DNA from 2 places in the Microbispora sp. H10830 genome. Region 2 is predicted to be linked to the other one. Evidence: riboswitches for the same ligand, from Rfam matches in the RefSeq annotation. Region 2 holds a riboswitch; the other holds the start of a gene.

Region 1 (7,497 bases), on a different contig from region 2:
GCTTCCGCGACTCGGGCTGCCACAGCTTCTGGGTCATGGGGCCCAAGGCCATCAAGATCGGCCATGAGCTGTTCCAGAAGTACACGCCGGACGGCCCGTTCTACCCGGCCACCGACGTCGGGCCCTGCCCGGTGAAGAAGAACCTCTGGATCCACCGGACCACGCTCGCCGAGAAGGGGCTGCGGCAGGTCGGGCCGGGCCACAAGGCGTACTACCGCGACTGGGCGGGCACCTGCGGGACCATGAGCTCGGGCAAGGTCAAGGCCCGCTTCGACCAGCGCGAGTGGTACCTGCCGACGTCGAAGATCCTGGTGATCGACCAGTGGGGGACGCCGGGCCTGAGCACGATACTCAAGAACGCCACGTGGAACTGACACGGCGTTTGGTGACAATTTGTCCATCAGGCCGCAAGTCGTCCGCAAGCGACCGCGCCTAGTGTGCCGGACATGTTCAGAAAGACGATCTCGGCCGCGGCGGCCGGCCTGGCCGTGCTGGCGGCGACCCTGACGGCTCCGGCTGCGGCGTTCGCGAGCGAAAGCGGCGGCACCAAGCAGGTCCGTCTGCGGAGCGGCCTGACTCTCACGATCCCCAAGTCGTGGAAGGTGGCCAAGGACGACAAGGACTGGGTGCGGGTCATCACCGGCTCGTGCCCCACCTACGGCACCGAGGACTTCGGGTTCCGCGACTGGGGATGTCACAGCTTCTGGGTGCTGGGCCCGAAGGCGCTCAAGATCGGGCTCCGCACGTTCCAGGCGTACAAGTCGAAGTACGGCTACGACCCCGCGACCGACGTCAGCATCTGTCCCAAGAGCTACAAGCTGTACAAGGGCGAGTGGAAGGTCGCGGACAAGGGGCTGCGGCAGGTCGGGCCCGGCCACAAGGCGGACTACCACAAGTGGGCGGCGACCTGCGTCGACAAGAAGTGGCGGGTGAAGCTGCACTACAACCAGCGCGAGTGGTATCTGCCCACGTCGAAGATCCTGGTCCTCGACCAGTGGGACCACCCGCAGCTGAGCGCGATCCTCAAGAACGCGACCTGGAACTGACCGGCCTTCCGAACGGTCTTCCGAACGGTCTTCCGAGCGGCCTCCTGAGTGGCCCGGACATTCAGGAACGCGTCCTGGACGCGGCCGCTCCTCCCGCGGCCATCACGATCAGGGCGGGCGCGAGCAGGAACGCCGTGTGCGTCCCGAAGCCGTCGCCCAGCGCGCCGAGCACGAACGGCCCGCTGCCCGAGCCCACGCCCGCCCAGATCGAGGCCGTGCCCGACGCCTGGTCAGGCCGGCCTCCCGACACATCGATCATGCGCGTGAGGCCCATGGGGAACTGCACCGAGATGCCGAGCCCGCTGAGCGCGAGCCCGGCGTAGCAGACCGGTGCCGAGGTCCCGGTCCAGAACAGCGCCCAGCCCGCCAGGGTCACCCCGAGCGAACCCAGCAGCACCGACCCCGGCGCGAAGCGCAGGGCCAGCCGGGCGCCGCCGAACCGGCCCGCCGCCATGCCGGCCAGCATCGCGGTCAGCCCGGTCGCCGCCATACCGGGCGACAGCCCGGTCCGCTGGGAGAGCAACTCGGCGGCCCACAGGTTGAAGGCGAACTCGAGGGCCACGCAGCACAGCAGGACCACCCCGGCGACGTGGAAGCGCCAGCCGTACGGCACCCTGCCGCCCGATCCTCCCGCCCCCGCCGCGGACGACGACGGCGGCGGGGTGGGCACCGGCGGCACCCAGACCCGGCCCATGAGCAGGGTCAGCAGGAGGGTGGAGGCCACCGGCACGAACAGCGCGGGCCGCCAGCCGGCCGACGACTGGGCCACCACACTGAAGGCGTAGGTGGTGGCGATTCCGGCGGTCACGGCGACCGCGTTGGCCTCGCTGATGACGGCCGCTCCCGCCGGGCCGTGGTGGTCGCTGAGCACCGCCATCATCACGTACAACGCCGTCGAGCCGCAGCAGCCGGCGAGGGTGAAACCGGTCAGCGTGAACGGGAGCGCGTGCCCGAACGCGACGAGGAGCACCCCGGCGTTCATCCCGGTCAAACCGGCCCAGGTGACGACACGGCGCCCGAACCGCCTGGTCAGCGCGGGCAGGGCCAGCCCGCCTGCGATGCCGCCGAGTGCCATCCCGGTGCCGTGCAACCCGGCGACGGCCTGGGACACGCCGAGTTCGGCGCGCAGGAGGGGCAGGGCGGCCGACAGGCCGTAGAGGTAGGTGGCGAAGGTGGCGAGCTGGAGATAGATCAACCAGGTGGGGCTGTCCCTGGTGACCTTTATGTTGCGGTCCAAAACCAGGCAAGGGTAGCGCAGCAGATCATCGAGAACGAGAGCCGGCCACCCGCCATGGCGCTCAGCACGTGCGCCGGTATCGGGTCAGCACGGGCGCAGGCACCTAGTCAGTGCAGCGCGGCGAGCTGGTCCTCGAACCAGCGCTGGGGCGGCAGGGCGGTCGCGGCCTCCCGCAGCCGCAGGCCGCGCGTGAGCCGCTCCTGCTCCGGCAGCGTCAGCGCCGCGTACAGCGCCGCCGCCGTGCCGGACACGTCGTAGGGGTTGACGAGCAGGGAGTCGGCCCCCAGTTCGGCCGCCGCGCCCGCCTCGCGGGACAGCACCAGCGCGCACCGGGGCGACAGGATCGGGCCCTCCTTGGCCACCAGGTTCATGCCGTCCCTGATCGGATTGACGAGCAGGACGTCGGCCATCCGGTAGGCGGCCAGCGAGCGCGGGTAGTCGTCGTTCACGTTGAGGATCAGCGGGTCCCAGTCCTCGGTCGCGTACTCGTCCTCGATCTCCTTGGCGCAGCGCTGCACGGCCGCCGTGTACTCGCGGTACTCCGGCAGGTCGTGGCGGGAGGGGTAGGCGAACGCGAGGTGGACGACCCGGCCGTGCCACTCGGGATGGGCGGCCAGGAACTCCTGGTAGGCCCGCAGGCCGCGCACGATGTTCTTGGACAGCTCGGTGCGGTCGATGCGCACGATCAGCTTGCGGTCGCCCACGAGGTCCCTGATCACGGTCATGTGCGACTCGACGTCCTGCTCGGCCGCCCGGGCCAGCAGCGCCTCGCCGTTCACACCGAGCGGGTGGACGCCGATCCTGGTGGTCCGCCCGTCGTGCGTCACCGTACGGGCGGCGTGGTCCACCCGGGCCCCGAGCAGCGTCTCGCAGCAGTCCATGAAGGCGCGGGCCCAGCGCGCGGTGAGGAATCCGGCGTGGTCGGCGCCGAGGATGCCGGTCAGAACCTCCGCCACGACGTCCTCGGGCAGCAGCGCGAAATATTCCGGCGGCGCCCAGGGCGTGTGCGAGAAATGGGCGATGCGCAGGTCGGGCCGCTCGACCCGGAGCATCGCCGGGGTCAGCGTCAGGTGGTAGTCCTGCACCATGACGCGCGCCCGGTGGGCCGCCTCCTCCGCCAGGGCCAGTGCGAAGGCCCCGTTGTACGTGCGGTACGACTCCCACTCGCGGCGGAACCGTGTGCCGAACTCGGGGGCGAAGGGCGTGTTGTAAAGCAGGTGGTTGACGAACCAGAGGGTCGAGTTGGCCACGGCGTTGTAGGCCCGGTGGAAGACCGCGGGCGGGATGTCCAGCATGCGGATCGGTCCGGTGTCGAAGGCCCGGTCGAGCCGCCCGCCGGGCGCCTGGCGCACCGCGCCCCGGTCGCCGTCCGACAGCGCCGCGCAGACCCACAGGACGTCGGTGTCCCTGACCACCTCGGACAGGCCGGAGACGAGCCCGCCCCCGCCCCTGCGCATGGTCAGGCCACCGTCGTCCGACAGCGTGAAGGACACCGGGCCCCGGTTGGACGCGATCAGAACGGTGCTGCTCATCTTGGGGTTCCCTCGATCAGAGCGGGCGCGCATGCCGGAAGATTAATAAAAGCCGACCTCCGTCAATAGGATGTCAACCGATCGCGGAAGGGCTGGATACGGCATGGCACTGGACGACACGACCGAGGACCTGGCCCGATCGGCTGCCCAGGGGGACCATCGCGCGCTCGGTGAACTGCTGCGGCGCATCGAGCCCGACGTGCTGCGGCACTGTGAGCGGCTTCTACCGTATCGGCAGGACGCCGAGGAGGCCGCGCAGGACACGCTGCTCGCCGTGGCGCGCAACATCGCGAGGTTCGAGGGCCGGGCCAAGTTCAGCACCTGGCTGCACATCGTGACCGTGAACTGCGCCAGGACCACCTACCGCTCGCTCAAGCGGCGCTCGTCGGAGCAGGCGGAGGAGCTGCCCGAGCAGCGGCCCGATCCCCGGCGGGTCAGCGTCATCGCGGGGTCGCGGCTCGACCTGCTCGACGCGATGGAGGCGCTTGAGGCCGAGCGGCCCGACCTCGCCCAGGCGCTCGTGCTGCGCGACATCTGCCAGCTCGACTACGCGGAGGTCGCCGACCAGCTGAAGATCCCCCTCGGGACGGTCAAGTCCCGTATCCATCAGGCGCGCAAGTACGTGCAGAGTGCCCTCGGCGAGGCGTACGGCTGATACAGATCGTCTCGCTATATGAGACGCGGGAACGGACACCGGGGACGCCGGGGTACAGTGCTAGGGACCTTTCTCGGAAGGTCCTACAACTGAACATGCTCATCCAGAGGGGTGGAGGGACCGGCCCTGCGAAGCCCCGGCAACCTCCCCGGTGTCGAACTCGTGCCCACGAGGCCCGGCCGGGACAGGTGCCAATTCCGGCTCGCGGCCAGGGTGGTCGCGAGCGAAGATGAGGGAAAGGCCTCGCTTCATGGCGCACACCAGCACTGCCGCGAACCCCGTCACTGCCGCGAACACCGTCGAGTTCGGCCCCGCCACCGGTCTTTCGTGTCGCGAATGCGGCGCTCTTTACGATCTCGGCCCGATCTTCGCCTGTACGGAGTGTTTCGGCCCCCTTGAGGTGGCGTACGACTTCGGCGAGGTTCGGCGGGAGGACATCGAGTCCGGCCCGGCGAACATCTGGCGGTACCGCTCCCTGCTCCCGGTTCCCGCCGGCGTGGCGGCCAAGCCCAACCTCCAGCCCGGCTGGACCAAACTCGTGAAGGCCGACAGGCTGGCGGCCGAGCTGGGCCTTCGGTCGCTGCACGTCAAGGACGACTCCGGCAACCCGACCCACTCCTTCAAGGACCGGGTCGTCGCGATCGCGCTGGAGGCCGCGCGCAACTTCGGCTTCCACACCCTGTCGTGCTCCTCCACCGGCAACCTCGCCGGCGCGGTGAGCGCGGCCGCCGCCCGGGCCGGGCTGGACTCCTGCGTGTTCATCCCCGCCGACCTGGAGCCGGCCAAGGTCACGATGGCCGCCGTGTACGGCGGCCGCCTGGTCGCCATCGACGGCAACTACGACGAGGTCAACCGCTTCTGCTCCGAGCTCATCGGCGACGAGCTGGGCGAGAAGTGGGGCTTCGTCAACGTCAACCTCCGGCCCTTCTACGCCGAGGGCTCCAAGACGCTGGCGTACGAGATCGCCGAGCAGCTCGGCTGGCGGCTGCCCGACCAGATCGTCATCCCGGTGGCCTCCGGCTCGCAGCTCACAAAGATCGACAAGGGCTTCCGTGAGCTGATCAAGCTGGGGCTGGTCGAGGAGCGGCCCTACCGGATCTTCGGGGCGCAGGCCGAGGGCTGCTCGCCGGTCTCCCAGGCGTTCAAGGCCGGGCAGGACGTGGTGCAGCCGGTGCGGCCCGACACCATCGCCAAGTCCCTCGCCATCGGCAACCCGGCGGATGGGCCGTACGTGCTCGACATCGCGCGGCGGACGGGCGGCGCGGTGGAGGACGTGAACGACCAGGAAGTGGTCGAGGCGATCCGCCTGCTGGCCAGGACCGAGGGCGTCTTCGCCGAGACCGCGGGCGGCGTCACGGTCGGCGTGCTGCGCAAGCTGGTGCGCGAGGGCCGCCTCGACCCCGACGCCGAGACCGTGGTGCTGAACACCGGCGACGGGCTCAAGACGCTCGACGCGGTGGCCGAGCACGCCCGCCCCGCCGCGGTCATCCGTCCCTCTCTCGACGCCTTCCGTGTGGCATTCGCCAACTGAAAGCGTTTCAAAAGGTCCATCGGCAGTAACGAAAGCGAGCGAACAATGAGCGTTTCCGTGCGGATTCCGACGATTCTCCGGACGTACACCAACGGCGCCGCGGAGGTGAGCGGGGAGGGGGGAACGCTCCGCGAGGTCCTGCAGAAGCTGGACGCGGACTACCCCGGCATCGGCGGGCGCATCCTGGACGAGACGGGTAAGATCCGGCGTTTTGTCAACGTCTACGTCGGGGAAGAGGACGTCCGATTCGCCGATGGTCTGGACACCGCCACGCCGGACGGGGTGCAGATTTCGGTCATCCCCGCCGTCGCCGGAGGCTGAGTCGCCGCGCCGGGGCCGAGCACCTGACATGCGCTTCTATCGATGAAGAAGTCATGCGAGGCCATGACAAATGGTGCAGCTCTCAACTATTCAACAGCAAAGTGAATATTCTTCGTTCCTGCTTTGAGCGAACGCCAAGTAGTAGTTTGCGGATTGACTCTGTTGTCCTACGCCTTGACACGGGTATGGTCGAGGACGATCGACAAAACCGGGGGCTTCTTGGGTGTGGTCCCCAGCCCAGCAAGAGGAGTCGGAAGTGGCGCAGGGCACCGTCAAATGGTTTAACGCGGACAAGGGCTACGGCTTCATCGCGGTAGACGGTGGTAAGGACGTGTTCGTCCATTACTCGGCAATCATGATGGACGGCTACAAGGCCCTCGAGCAGGGTCAGCGGGTTGAGTTCGACATCACGCAGGGTCAGAAGGGCCCGCAGGCGGAGGCCGTACGGGCCGTCTGATCCCGTCATCGACCTTGGAAGGCCCGGCCGCGGATTCCGCGTGCCGGGCCTTCCGCGTGCCGGGCCTTCCGCTTGCCGTGCCGCCCGCTTCGCCGTCGGGGCGCCCACACCCACCGGGTCGTGCCGGAGGCGCGCTCCTGGGCTCGCCTGGTGTCTCCCGCTTGCCGTCGGCTCGCCGATCTGGACATAACGTCCAAGCTGGTCAGCGAGGCTTCCGCTTGCACTCGCAGGGGTAGAGTGCTAAATACTTGTTTGGCACTCTGAGGTCGAGAGTGACAACAACCGGGATCGGGGCGATGGGGCCCGCGCAGGGATAGCGGGTCCGCGCCGTCGCGGGCGTCGGCTCGGTCCGTTGAAGACACCCTGCTACTGGGAGGTCTAGCCTAATGGCAGCCAAGATGATCGCGTTTGACGAGGACGCCCGGCGCGGTCTCGAGCGCGGTATGAACCAGCTCGCCGACGCCGTGAAGGTGACCCTCGGCCCTAAGGGCCGCAACGTCGTGCTGGAGAAGAAGTGGGGCGCCCCCACGATCACCAACGACGGTGTCTCCATCGCCAAGGAGATCGAGCTCGAGGACCCGTGGGAGAAGATCGGCGCCGAGCTCGTCAAGGAAGTCGCGAAGAAGACCGACGACGTCGCCGGTGACGGCACCACGACGGCTACCGTGCTCGCCCAGGCGCTGGTCCGCGAGGGTCTGCGCAACGTGGCCGCCGGCGC
Region 2 (7,497 bases):
ACACGGGCGCGGACGTCGATCAGGAGGAGGCCGTGCGCCGAGCGCTGGAGAAGTACTACCGGGACGGCAAGCCGCCGTGGGACACCGGCGTGACGCCGCCCGAGCTGGTCGCCCTGATAGAGGGACACGTCGAGGGGCGCGCAGAAGGGCACGGGGAAGGGCACGGTGCGCTGCCGCCCGGCCGCGCCCTGGAGCTCGGCTGCGGCACCGGAACCAACGCGATATATCTGGCGCGGCACGGCTGGGAGGTCGTGGCCGTCGATCTGGTCGACCGCGCGATCGAGCAGGCCCGGGAGAAGGCCGACGCGGCGGGAGTGGCCGTACGGCTGCTGCACGGAGACGCCACCCGGCTCGACGAGCTGGACGCGCCCGGCCCCTACGACCTGTTCTTCGACCTGAGCTGCTACTGCGGCATCCCGCCGCACCGCCGCGACGCCTACGCCGCCGGGCTCACCCGCCGCGCCGCTCCCGGCGCACGTCTGCTGATGTTCGGGTATGGCCCCGGAACGCTCGGCGACGAGTTCTCCGGCGTCACCGCCGACGAGCTGCGTGCCAGGTTCGACGGCTGGGAGCTGGTCGACGTCACACCTGGGACGAACCCGTTCCCCACGTTCTGGTTCACGCTGCGGGCCGGGGAAGCCTGAGGCGCTGCGCCCTTACAGGGTCAGGACCACGTTGTCGATGAGGCGGGTGGTGCCCACCTTGGCGGCCACGGCCAGGATCGCCTCGCCGCGGTGGTCGTCGCCGACCGGAGCGAACGTCGCGGGGTCGGCCAGGATCAGGTAGTCGAGCAGCAGCGGCGGGTCGAAGCGGGCGGCCTCCTCCAGCACGGCCCGGGCGGCGTCGAGGATCCCGGCCGGGCCTGCCGTCCGGGCCCGCGCCGCGCCGGCCCGCAGCGCCCGCGACAGCGCGAGCGCGGTGCGGCGGTCGGCCTCGGACAGGTACCTGTTGCGGCTCGACAGCGCGAGGCCGTCCTGCTCCCGCACGGTCGGGGTGCCGACGATCGACACCGGGACGTCGAGGTCGGCCACCATCCGCCGGATCAGCGCGAGCTGCTGGGCGTCCTTCTGCCCGAAGACCGCGACGTCCGGCCGCACCAGGTTGAACAGCTTGAGCACCACGGTCAGCACGCCGTCGAAGTGGCCGGGCCGGAAGGCGCCCTCGACCACCCCGCCCATGCCGCCGGCCGAGACCTCCACCTGGCGGTCCGGCAGGTACATGTCATCGGCCGAGGGCGCGAAGACCACGCCCACGCCCTCCTCCTCGCACACCCGGAGGTCGGCGTCGAACGTACGGGGATAGCGGGAGAAGTCCTCGTTGGGGCCGAACTGCAGGGGATTGACGAACACGCTCACCACCACGTGGTCGGCGTGCTCGCGCGCCAGCCGCATCAGCGATCGATGGCCCTCGTGGAGCGCCCCCATCGTGGGGACCAGGGCGATCCTCCCGGGGCCGAGCACGTCCCTCGCCTTGTCGAGGGCGGCGCGGTCGGCGGCGACGGTCAGGTCCATATGTTCCCTCCCAGGGCGTCCAGAAGGCGTTCGGCCGCCTCCGGCTTGAGCAGGCCCGCCGCGAGCGCCCGGTCGGCGGTGAGCCTCGCGAGCGCGACGTACGCGTCCGCGGCCTCGGGGGCGGCCAGGATGAGCGCGTCGACGTGCTTGCGCACGGTGCCCGCGTCGCCGCGCACCACCGGCCCGGTGAGCCCGCTGATGCCGAGACGCAGCACGTTGTCGAGTGCCGCGCTCAGCAGGGGGCCGAGCATCCGGCCCGGATGCTCCACCCCGATCTTCGCGAGCAGTTCCTGCGACTCGGCGACGAGCGTCACCATGTGGTTCGCGGCGCCGGCCAGGGCGGCGTGGTAGAGCGGCCGGTCCCGGTCGGCGATCCACACCGGCTCGCCGCCCATCTCGATCACCAGCGCCTCGGCCACCGGCCGCAGCAGGTCGGGCGCCGTGACGCCGAACGAGCAGCCGTTGAGCCGGGTCAGGTCGTCGCTCCTGCCGGTGAACGTCATCACGGGGTGCAGCGCGAGCGGCAGCGCCCCCGCCTCGGCCGCCGGGTCGAGCACGCCCAGGCCGTACGCGCCGCTGGCGTGCACGAGCAGCTTGCCGCGCAGGTCGGCGCCGGTGGCGGCGAGGCCGGAGACGAGACCGGGCAGCACATCGTCCGGCACGGTCAGCAGCACGAGCTCGGACCGGGCGATCACCTCGTCCGGCCTGCTGAGCGTCAGGCCGAGGCGGTCTGCGGCCCGCCGCGCCGACGCGTCGGACACGCCGCTGGCCGCCACCACCCGATGACCCGCGAGCATGAGCGCGGCTCCGAGCACGGAGCCGACCCGTCCCGCGCCGAGCACTCCCACGGCGAGCCGCGCCGGGCGGTCACTTGTCTCCATGACGCCTCCCCTCGGTTCAGCGTAGCGGCGGCGCTCCCGCCGGCCCGGGCGTGGCCCAACGGTCGGATTTTGTCCCGTTTCTCACGGGCCTATGTTGAGCCATAAGTACGAAAGTGACTACTTTTCGTCACGGCATCGGCGTGTCGGTAACCTAAAGCGCCGTGGAGGTCACCTGGCGGGAGGCCATGCGGCGGGCGCTCTACGGCGCGGAGGGCTTCTACCTGCGCGAGCGCCCCGACCGGCATTTCCGCACGTCGGTGCATGCCTCGCCGGCCTTCGCCGAGGCCGTGCTGCGCCTGCTCCTGCGGGTCGACGCCGCCCTCGGACGGCCCGACCCGGTCGATTTCGTGGACATGGGCAGCGGCAACGGCCTGCTGGCCGCCCGGGTGCTGGCCGCGGCGCCGCCGGACCTCTCGAAGCGGCTGCGGGTCACCGCCGTCGACCTGTCCCCCCGGCCCGGCGATCTCGACCCGCGCGCCGCCTGGGAGCCGGAGGCGCCGTACGAGGCCGGCGGCCTGGTGATCGCCAACGAGTGGCTGGACAACGTGCCGCTCGAGATCGCCGAGATGACGCCGGACGGCCCTCGCCTGGTGCTCGTGAACACCTCGACCGGCGAAGAACGGCTCGGGCCCGCCCCTGGCCCGGACGACCTGGCCTGGCTGGAGCGCTGGTGGCCGCTGCGCTCACCGGGCGAACGCGCCGAGATCGGCCGCCCCCGCGACGAGGCGTGGGCCTCGATGATCAGGCGCCTGGCGCGCGGCACGGCGGTCGCCGTGGACTACGCCCATCTGGCCGGGCGGCGGCCCCCGCTCGGCACGGTCGCCGGCTATCGCGACGGCTCGGTGGTGCCGCCGACACCGGACGGGTCGTGCGACATCACCGCCCACGTGGCGCTGGACGCCTGCGCGGCGGCCGGCGAGCGGGCGGGGGCGGAGGCGACCACACTCACCACGCAGCGGGAGGCGCTGCTGGACCTGGGGGTCACCGGCGCCCGCCCGCCGCTCGCGCTGGCGTCCACCGATCCCGCCGGGTACGTGCGCGCGCTCGGCCGGGCCTCCCAGGAGGCGGAGCTGATCGACCCGGCCGGACTCGGCGGCTTCGGCTGGCTCAGCCAGTCACGACATCGAGAGGAGAGACCTTGATCGCGAGAATCTGGCGCGCGAGCGCGACCCCGGAGGGCGCGGACGGCTACGAGCGGCATTTCACCGCGTCGGTCCTGCCCTCCCTGCGCGACGTGGACGGGCACCGTGGCGCGTACCTGCTGCGGCGGGACGCCGCCGACGGGCGGGTGGAGATCCAGGTCATGACGCTGTGGGACTCGATGGACGCGATCCGCCGCTTCGCCGGGGACGACCCCGGCACGGCCGTCGTCGAGCCCGCGGCCCGGGCCGTCCTGCTCGGCTACGACACCACGGTCACCCACCACACGGTCGCTCACCACACGGGTGTCGTGTCAGACGGTGACCTTCAGTGACTCCAGGCCGCGCATGATGTAGCTGGGCTTCCAGGCGGGCTCCTCGGCGAGCTCCAGCTTGGGCGCCAGCCGCAGCAGGACGCCGAACGACTCCGCCATCTCGACCCGCGCGAGCGGCGCACCGAGGCAGAAGTGGATGCCGGCGCCGAACGAGATATGCGGGTTGTCCGCCCGGCCGATGTCGAGACGGTCCGGGTCGGCGAATACCTCGGGGTCGCGGTTGGCCGAGCCGAACAGCAGCGCGATCTCCGCACCGCGGGGGATCGTCACCCCGCCGACCTCGATGTCCTCCAGCACCCACCGCTCGAACATCTGCGCCGGGGTGTCGTAGCGGAGCAGTTCCTCGACCGCCGTCGGCATCAGGCCGGGGTCGGCACGCAGCCGCTCCAGCTCTCCGGGGTTGCGGAACAGCGCCCACCACCCGCTGCCGGTGGCGTTGACCGTGGCCTCGTGCCCGGCGTTGAGCAGCAGCACGCAGGTGCCGATCAGCTCGTCCTCGGTCAGCCGGTCGCCGTCGTCGACCACCTGGGCCAGCGCCGAGATCATGTCGTCGCCCGGCCGCTCCCTGCGTGCTCTGGCCAGCTCGCGCAGGTAACCGGCGAACTCCGTCGCCGCGAGTACGGCCGTGTGCTGGACCTCCAGCGAGGGGTTCAGCTCGTACATCCCGCAGATGTCGGCCGACCAGGGGCGCAGCAGGTGGCGGTCGCCCTCGGGCACGCCGAGCATCTCGGCGATCACGGTGACCGGCAGCGGCTCGGCCACCTCGGCCAGCAGGTCGCCGCCGCCGCGCTCGACCAGTCCCTCGGCCAGCTCGGTCGCGATCTTCCGTACGCGGGGACGCAGCGACTCGACCATGCGGGGCGTGAACGCCTTGGACACCAGGCGGCGCAGCCGCGTGTGGACCGGCGGCTCGACGTCGAGCATCCCGGCCCGGATCACCCGCCAGAACGGTTCCTGGAACTCCGGCTCGGGCTCGCGGCCGAACGCCTCGTGCGTCGCCACGTGCAGGTAGGACCGGCCGAGACGCCGGTCGCGCAGCAGCGCGTTCACATCCGCGTGGCGGGCGATCAGCCACTGCCCTGTCGGCTCGAAGAAGCTGACCGGATCGTTGTCGCGCAGGTCGCGGTAGGCGTCATAGGGGTACGCGATGAACTCGGAATCCCAGGGATCAAACTTCACAATGGACAACAATACGGATGAAAGGCCTCGCCTGGGAGTACGGGCGTGCGGGTCGTCATGGCGTAGGTTGGGGCGATGCCGAAGCGCCGCGAACAGCATCGCAGGGAACCCCGCGAACTCGGCGAGTTGCCCTATGCCGATCACCTGGAGCCGTTCGAGGGCCGGCTCACTCAGGGCGGCGACTACGACACGGTCCTGTTCGACGGGCGGGAGTTCGAGGACGCCGACGCGTCCAACGCCCGGTTCATCGAGTCGGCGTTCGCCTCGGTGACGTTCGCCGGCGGCCGATACCGGCGCGCCCGGTTCTCGGACGTGTGGCTGAACGGCGTGCGCTGGGTGGGCGGCGACCTCACCGAGTCCGTCTGGGCGGACGCGGAGATCATCATGAGCGCCCCGGCCGGCACGGCGCTGCCCGGCGCCGAGATGAACCACGTGCTCTTCCACCGGTGCAAGCTCGACTCGGTCAACCTCCGCGCGGCCGACCTGCGGGAGGTCTCGTTCGTCGAGTGCACGCTGCGGGACGTGGATTTCGCGGGCGCCACGCTGACCGGCGTCGCCTTCCCCGGCTCCACGCTGGAACGGGTGCGGTTCGACAAGGCGCGCATGTCCCGGGTCGACCTGCGCGGCGCCGTGTCCCTGGGCATCTCCGACGGCTACGACGCGCTGCGCGGCGCGACCATCAGCGGCGTCCAACTGATGGAACTCGCGCCGATGTTCGCCCACATCCTGGGTGTCACGGTCGACAACGACTGACTTCGCTCGGGTCGTCCGCACTTGCGGCCGGAGGGCGGTGTCGGGTTATAGTGCCGTCCAGGTCATGAGTGCCAGCGTCAAGCCCCGGCTTGCTGGCCGGCAACCCTCGCGCTCGCGGCGGGGTGCCCCGGGTGAGGACCGGGTCCGGCACGAGGTGTGCCGGGCAAGCGCGGGCTCCGCCTTTCCGATGCCATGGCCGGGGTCCCCACCCCGAGGAGGCATGGCGTTGTCCGCACTCACCTTCGTCCAGCAGGCCGTCAACCGCATCTCCGAGCCCGTGTGCCTACCGGCTGTCGTGGGCGCCGACCTGGAGGTGCCCGTCAGGGGCGGCAGGCTCGTGTCGTACGCGAACCTCGATTACGCGGCGAGCGCGCCCTGTCTCGAGCCGGTGAACGCCGCCGTCGCGGCGGCGCTGCCGGCCTACTCCAGCGTCCACCGGGGTGCGGGCTACGCCTCGCAGCTCACGACGGCCAGGTATGAGCAGGCCAGGCACACCGTGCGGGCCTTCGTCGGCGCCCGCCCCGGCGACGCGCTGGTCTTCGTGCGCAACACGACCGACGCCACGAACCTGCTGGCCCGCAGCCTCCCCGAGGGCACCACCGTCGTCGTGTTCGAGACCGAGCACCACGCCTCTCTGCTGCCGTGGCCGAACGCCGTACGGCTCGCGCCGCCCGCCTTCCCCGGCGAGGCGATCCGGGCGGCCGACGAGGCGCTGGCCGCGATTGACGGCCCGGCCCTGCTCGTCGTGACCGCCGCCTCCAACGTGACCGGCGAGCTGTGGCCGATCGCCGGGCTGGCCCACATCGCGCACCGGCACGGCGCGCGGATCGCCGTCGACGCCGCCCAGCTCGTCCCCCACCGCGAGCTCAACCTGGCCGCGCTCGACCTCGACTACGTGGCCTTCTCCGGGCACAAGCTCTACGCCCCGTTCGGCGCCGGGGTGCTCGTGGGCCGCCCCGACTGGCTCGCCGACGCCGATCCGTACCTGCGCGGCGGCGGGGCCGTACAGGCGGTGGGCGAGACCACCGAGTGGAGCGACGACCCCGAGACGCGGCACGAGGCGGGCACCCCCAACGTGCTCGGCGCGATCGCGCTCGCCGCCGCCTGCGACGCGCTGACCGCGACCGGCTGGACCGCGCTGGTGGGGGAGGAGGAGCGGCTGCTCACCCGCCTGCGCGCCGGGCTCGCCGCCATCCCCGGCGTACGCGAGCTGTCGCTGTGGGGCCAGGACCACCCGCGCGTCGGCATCGTGTCGTTCACCGTCGAGGGTCGTACGGCCCGCGATGTCGCCGAGGCGCTGTCGGCCGAGTGGGGCATCGGCGTCAGGGACGGCAAGTTCTGCGCCCATCCGTTCGTCCGCCACCTCCTCGGCGGCGGCGAGGACGGCGGCTGCGCGGACGGCACGTTCAGCGCCGTACGTGCCTCGATCGGCATCGGCACGACCACCGAACACGTCGACCGCCTCGTCGAGGCCCTACGCGAGATCGCCACCGCCTGAAGAGCGGAAAATCAAGTTGGGGATCTCGCCCAAGAGGTCCCCAATCAAGCGGCATCCGTCGACTTCTCGCTGACTGGCAGGCGCAACGTCCGATCGCCGAAGTCGACGACCAGGTCCAAGCGGGCCCCGAGCGCCTCCACATAGCGAGCGATGACCTCGAGGGATGTCACCTCTCCATGCTCGATCTGTGAGACCCGGGCA

The links. A riboswitch is a leader RNA that binds a small molecule or an ion and turns the genes downstream of it on or off. The one in region 2 is predicted to bind S-adenosylmethionine.
Region 1: another riboswitch for S-adenosylmethionine. It lies ahead of thrC (threonine synthase); the one in region 2 lies ahead of HHX35_RS38905 (aminotransferase class V-fold PLP-dependent enzyme).

Annotation. Positions count from the first base shown of each region.
Region 1 covers NZ_JABBWX010000022.1:20,556-28,052, forward strand. The annotation lists gene HHX35_RS37615 (hypothetical protein) at 1-374, shown strand, start outside; gene HHX35_RS37620 (hypothetical protein) at 447-1,046, shown strand; gene HHX35_RS37625 (sugar MFS transporter) at 1,108-2,283, opposite strand; gene HHX35_RS37630 (trehalose-6-phosphate synthase) at 2,391-3,815, opposite strand; gene HHX35_RS37635 (RNA polymerase sigma factor) at 3,919-4,470, shown strand; SAM riboswitch class I at 4,567-4,706, shown strand; gene thrC (threonine synthase) at 4,721-6,001, shown strand; gene HHX35_RS37645 (MoaD/ThiS family protein) at 6,047-6,322, shown strand; gene HHX35_RS37650 (cold-shock protein) at 6,579-6,779, shown strand; gene groL (chaperonin GroEL) at 7,166-7,497, shown strand, end outside.
Region 2 covers NZ_JABBWX010000024.1:72,682-80,178, reverse strand. The annotation lists gene HHX35_RS38940 (class I SAM-dependent methyltransferase) at 1-644, shown strand, start outside; gene panC (pantoate--beta-alanine ligase) at 657-1,511, opposite strand; gene HHX35_RS38930 (Rossmann-like and DUF2520 domain-containing protein) at 1,502-2,392, opposite strand; gene HHX35_RS38925 (SAM-dependent methyltransferase) at 2,554-3,534, shown strand; gene HHX35_RS38920 (antibiotic biosynthesis monooxygenase) at 3,531-3,866, shown strand; gene HHX35_RS38915 (cytochrome P450) at 3,846-5,045, opposite strand; gene HHX35_RS38910 (pentapeptide repeat-containing protein) at 5,121-5,798, shown strand; SAM riboswitch class IV at 5,859-5,974, shown strand; gene HHX35_RS38905 (aminotransferase class V-fold PLP-dependent enzyme) at 6,019-7,296, shown strand; gene HHX35_RS38900 (helix-turn-helix domain-containing protein) at 7,341-7,497, opposite strand, start outside.